Linked DNA regions of Jeotgalibacillus aurantiacus. The protein of the gene in region 1 interacts with the protein of each later gene in a pairwise test. Links are inferred from orthologs where the notes say so. Each region holds a gene or a part of one and is shown on either strand. Other genes may lie near its edges.

Region 1 (3,045 bases):
ATACTGTTTTTTTCAAAGTCAGTAATCGTTTCCCACTGAATCTCCTTCAGCTCCACCTTTTCTTCTGCAGGACCGTCGAGCTTTTCGAGCAGCGAATTAAAGCCAAGCTCCTTATAAAGCTTAATCAGCTTTGCAGAATCTGCTTCTTTTTTTCCGAGCTGATCAAGCTTTACTGTGACAGGAGCCGTTCTTGTGATCGTCGCAAGTTTTTTACTCATGACTGCATGCTGCTCATTATCTGAGAGCTTTTCCTTCAGCTTCGCCCCGCTTACCTCATCGATCGATTCATACACTTTTTCAAGCGTGCCAAATTGCTTTAGAAGCTTAATCGCTGTTTTTTCACCGACCCCGGGAACGCCTGGAATGTTATCGGAAGCGTCACCCATAAGCCCCTTCATGTCAATGATCTGATCCGGTTTCAGCCCGTACTTTTCTTCAATATGTGCAGGCGTATATTTCTCCAGATCGGTAATTCCTTTTTTCGTAATATCCACTCTGACTTTATCAGACGAGAGCTGCGTTAAGTCTTTATCTCCTGATACAATCACTGTCTCAAAGCCTTCTTTTTCAGCCTGCGCGGACAGCGTTCCGATAATATCATCCGCTTCGTATTGATCAAGCTCATAATATTCGATGCTGTGGGCATCGAGCAGATCTCGGATAAAAGGAAACTGCTCAGATAATTCAGGTGGTGTTTTCTGACGTCCTCCTTTATATTCTGAGAAGGTTTTATGCCGGAAGGTTGTTTTACCGGCATCAAAAGCCACCATTAAGTGAGTCGGTTTTTCCTCGTCAAGCAATTTCATTAGCATGGTTGTGAAGCCGTAAATGGCATTCGTATGTATTCCTTTATCATTATTGAGTAACGGTAAAGCAAAGAAAGCACGGTATGCAATACTGTTCCCATCAATCAGCATCAACTTTTTTGACACGCTGATCCACTCCTTTTCCGGTTCAATTACAGCAAAAAGCCGCTGTCCTTCCTTCATTTTAGCATTTCCAAAATGAAAGGGAAAACAGCGGCACCTGCACACTTTTATTCAGTTATTCCCTGCAGGAGGGAAGCGTACGGTGAGTCTGAAGGTAAAATAATCATCGTTTCATCATTCACCGTTGTTTTATACGACTCGAGTGTTCTAAACAGCTCATAAAACTCAGGATCTTTTGAGAAGGCTTCATTGTAGATTCTGGCCGCCTCTGCTTCACCTTCCGCACGGATCACATCAGCTTCCGCGTTTGCTTTTGCCAGCAGCTCCCTGACTTCACGATCCGTATTCGCTTCGATCCGGTTTTTGTTCGCATCACCCATTGATAAGTATTCCTGAGCTGTTGACTGACGCTCAGAAATCATTCTTGTATAAACGGACTCCTCATTCGCCTCTGGAAGATTCGTCTGTTTCATCCGGACGTCAACAACTTCAATCCCGAACTGCTCCTGTTCAAGCAGTTCATTGACCCGCTCTGTTACACGGTCATTCAGGCTTCCTCTGGAAGAGTTTTCATCATTTATAATCTCATCATAATTCAATCGTCCAAGCTCAGACCGGACAACTGAATAAATATATTCTTCCATGCGGGATTCTGCATTGACCATGGTACCCGCATTCGAGATCATATTAATTGGCTCTGTAATACGCCAGACAGCGTAATTATCAATAATAATACGCTTTTTATCCATCGTGTTAATTTCCGCTTCAGATACATCATAGGTCATCTGATATTTAGGGAGTGTCGTGACGGACTGTACAAACGGAATCTTCGCGTGTAATCCCGGCTCTTCTATAATATTAACAACCTCTCCAAACTGACGAATCACCCGGTATTCTCCTTCTTTTACGATAAACACATTCAAAAGGGCAATGATCAGAAGGAAGATGAGAAGAAATGATATGATCCCTGCTTTACGGTATTTCTTCCAGTCAATATCAATATTTTTCTTAGTCTGTTTTGGCTTTTTATTAAAATCAAATACTTTATTCTGATCATTATTGTCCATTTGACGAACCCTCACTCTCTTCAGCAGGTGGCGGAACCGGCTGCTGACTGTCAGGCTGCAGTGGAAGGTATTTCAGCGTATCTCCATTATCATTCATGATGTAAAGCTTTGTTCCCGGGAGTACTTCTTCAAGCGTCTCCAAAATCAGACGCTGACGGGTGATCTCCTGATTGTTCTGATACTCGGCAAAGATTTCGTTAAAGATCGCAACGTCTCCTCGCGCCTGTTCGATCCGGGCTGCTCTTTCACCCTGGGCCCGGGATTCAATGGCATCCTTTTCCCCCTGCGCCTCGTTTACTTTCTGATTTCTATATTTTTCAGCCTCATTTTCTTTCGTGATCATCGTTTCACGTGCATCCGTTACAGCGGTAAATGCCTGACGCACTTCCTGGTTTGGCAGTTCCACGTCCTGCAGCTGGACTGCCTGAACGGAAATCCCTACCTCATACTTCTCCATCAATGATGCCAGCAGTTCCCGAACCTCTGCTTCAATTTCCGCTTTCCCTGATGTCAAAGCATCATCTATAGTAGAACTTCCAATAATACTCCGGATGGATGCGGACGTTGCATCGTATAAAACCTCGCGCGGGTCCTCCGCATTGAACAGGTAGTCACGAGGTTCAGTAATTTTCCACTGAACAACAAGATCCGTTAATACAATGTTTTCATCACCTGTAATCATCACGGTTTCTTCAGGAAATGATTGAATTTCCCCGCCTTCCTGTTCATAACCAAACTGCAGACTGAAGGTTTCCTTTGATAACACCTCCACCTGCTGAATAGGCCATGGCAGCTTGAACTTCAAGCCTGATTCGGTGATGGTTTCATTGGCTTCACCAAATGTTAAAACGAGTGCCTGCTCGGATTCATCAACGGTGTACCAGGATGTAAACAATATAATAAGAAGGATGACAGAACCAAACACAATCCCGATCCCAGCCATAATTCGTCTTATGCTCATCTCATTCTTCCTTTCTGTATGTATTGCCTATAATACGATTATGTAACAGAAAGGTTTCAGTAAAATGTCAAAAATGATGATGACTGGA
Region 2 (2,998 bases), on another replicon or contig:
AACTCTACTGTTTCTTCAGGTGAAGTAAAGATCATTAAGGACCTGAACACTAAAGTTGAGGGACGCGATATTTTAATCCTGGAAGATATTATTGACAGCGGTCTGACACTTCACTACCTGGTGGATCTGTTCAAATACCGTAAAGCAAAATCAATCAAAATTGTGACACTGCTTGATAAGCCATCAGGCCGTAAAGCAGATATTAAAGCTGATTATGTTGGATTTATTGTCCCGGATGAATTTGTTGTCGGATACGGACTGGATTATGCGGAACGTTACCGGAACCTCCCATATATCGGTGTGTTAAAGCCTGAGATTTATACGAATTCGGAAGAATAATCGAAACGCGCACCAGAGCGCGTTTGAAGCAGGCTTATTGGTTGTCACGTTTTCTTTTACTATGATAATATTGTTATTAGTTTCTTTGACCGTGGGAGGAGGTAAGGGATGAACCGGATATTTCGTAATACGATCTTTTATTTAATCATTTTCCTGGTAATTATCGGGATTATTGGGTTTTTTAATAACGGAAACCAGCCAAACCAGGAACTCACATATGGTGAATTTATCAACGCTCTTGAAGGCGGAGATGTAACTGAAATTGAAATTCAGCCTGACCGCAATGTATATAATGTTCGCGGGCAGCTTGACGGATATGCAGAGGAAGAATACTTCCTTACAAACATCCCGTTTGAAAGCACGACACTTGAAACCATTGATGAGGTAGCACAGCAGAACAGCACAGAAGTGAATGTTCTTCCTGCACCTGAGACAAGCGGATGGGTAACGTTTCTGACGACGATTATTCCGTTCGTCATTATCTTTATTTTATTCTTCTTCCTTCTGAACCAGGCTCAGGGTGGCGGCGGTGGCCGTGTCATGAACTTTGGTAAGAGTAAGGCGAAGCTTTATACAGAAGAGAAGAAAAAGGTTCGTTTCAAAGACGTGGCAGGAGCAGACGAAGAGAAGCAGGAGCTTGTCGAAGTTGTAGACTTCCTGAAAGATCCACGCAAATTTACAGACGTTGGCGCACGTATTCCAAAAGGGATTCTGCTTGTCGGACCGCCTGGAACCGGTAAAACGCTTCTAGCGCGTGCTGCGGCAGGAGAAGCCGGCGTTCCATTCTTCTCGATCTCCGGATCAGACTTCGTTGAGATGTTTGTAGGGGTCGGGGCATCACGTGTACGTGATTTATTTGAAAATGCAAAGAAAAACGCACCATGTATCATCTTTATCGATGAGATTGACGCAGTCGGACGTCAGCGTGGAGCAGGACTTGGCGGAGGTCACGATGAGCGTGAGCAGACGCTGAACCAGCTTCTTGTTGAAATGGATGGATTTGCAGGCAACGAAGGAATCATCATGATTGCCGCAACGAACAGACCGGATATTCTTGACCCGGCACTTCTTCGTCCAGGACGTTTTGACCGTCAGATTACCGTAGATCGCCCGGATGTTACGGGTCGTGAAGCTGTACTTAAGGTACATGCTAGAAACAAGCCGCTTTCTGACAATATCGACCTGAAAGCCATCGCTCAGCGTACACCTGGATTCTCAGGTGCTGATCTTGAAAATCTTCTGAACGAAGCGGCGCTTGTTGCTGCCCGTCAGGACAAGAAGCTGATCGATATGGGCGATATCGATGAAGCAACAGACCGCGTTATTGCGGGTCCTGCCAAGAAGAGCCGTGTCATCTCTCAAAAAGAGAGAAAGATTGTGGCGTTCCACGAAGCAGGACATACCGTCATCGGGGTTGTGCTTGATGAAGCCGATATGGTTCACAAAGTAACGATCGTACCTCGTGGTCAGGCAGGCGGTTACGCCGTTATGCTTCCGAAAGAGGACCGCTACTTTATGACAAAACCTGAGCTTCTTGATAAGATCACAGGTCTGCTTGGCGGACGTGTAGCTGAGGATATTATCTTTGGTGAAGTATCAACAGGTGCTCACAATGACTTCCAGCGTGCGACGGGAATTGCCCGCCGAATGGTAACGGAATTCGGTATGAGTGATAAGCTTGGACCACTTCAGTTCGGTCAGTCGCAGGGACAGGTATTCCTCGGACGTGACTTTAACAGTGAGCAAAACTATTCTGATAAAATTGCGTATGAAATTGATACAGAGATTCAGCGCATTATTAAAGAATGTTATGAGCGTGCAAAAACGATTCTTACAGAGAACCGTGACAAGCTTGAGTTGATTGCTGAGACGTTACTTGATATCGAAACGCTTGATGCTGAACAGATCAAGAGCCTTGTTGATCACGGGAAACTTCCTGAGCGAGACTACGGCGCCGGCGCTACAAATGGCGACAGCGAGCGTAAGGACGTGACAGAAGAATCAAAAGAGCTTGATTCAGAGGAAACTTCCTCAGAGAAGGCTCCTGAAGAAAAATCTTCTGAAGAGCTGCTCGAGGAAACACCACCTTCTTCAGATGAAGAGCGTAAATCATAATCACTAAGGCGTTTTAACTGCCAAATGATCCGCGGTTCCAATATTGGAACCGCGGATTTTGCTATTTATGCCTTTTTCGAAATACGGTTCTTTCCCGGGAAATAAAATAAGATAACCGACCCCAAGGCAATTTAACCGGCTGAAACTTCTCTACCTGTCTAATCCATAAAATGTGGTATGATGTGGTCAGTGTGTAGAATACTTTAGGTGTGGTGAAAAAAGATGTTATTTGTATTGGATGTTGGGAACACAAACACTGTTCTCGGGGTGTATCGGGAGGATGAATTACTTCATCACTGGCGCGTGGAAACAAACCGGAATAAAACAGAAGATGAATATGGCATGCTGGTGAAAAACCTGTTTGAGCATGTTGGCCTTTCTTTTTCTGATTTTGATGGGATCATTATTTCATCTGTCGTTCCGCCTGTGATGTTCCCGCTTGAGCGCATGTGTAAAAAGTACTTCAATTTAAAACCGCTTGTCGTTGGACCGGGAATGAAAACCGGTTTAAATATAAAGTATGATAATCCAAAAGAGGTAGGGG

Evidence for each region. Proteins that work in one complex are often made in the same cells at the same time.
Region 2: the proteins of hflC (region 1) and ftsH interact in binary tests that used the Escherichia coli proteins (3 or more experiments, as listed by UniProt). The link is inferred for Jeotgalibacillus aurantiacus from one-to-one orthologs.

The regions. Positions count from the first base shown.
Region 1 is NZ_JACNMS010000004.1:142,072-145,116, reverse strand. What follows is about bases 17-3,013. They hold hflC (protease modulator HflC), read right to left. Parts: upstream 1,997-3,013; coding sequence 1,037-1,996; downstream 17-1,036. Other genes in these bases: hflK (FtsH protease activity modulator HflK), read right to left, coding at 1,986-2,957; polA (DNA polymerase I), read right to left, coding at 17-932. In the rest of the region: more of polA, read right to left, coding at 1-16.
Region 2 is NZ_JACNMS010000009.1:24,157-27,154, forward strand. What follows is about bases 1-2,950. They hold ftsH (ATP-dependent zinc metalloprotease FtsH), read left to right. Parts: upstream 1-447; coding sequence 448-2,454; downstream 2,455-2,950. Other genes in these bases: hpt (hypoxanthine phosphoribosyltransferase), read left to right, coding at 1-339; H7968_RS17340 (type III pantothenate kinase), read left to right, coding at 2,677-2,950. Also shown: more of H7968_RS17340, read left to right, coding at 2,951-2,998. UniProt on the Escherichia coli protein: Acts as a processive, ATP-dependent zinc metallopeptidase for both cytoplasmic and membrane proteins. Plays a role in the quality control of integral membrane proteins.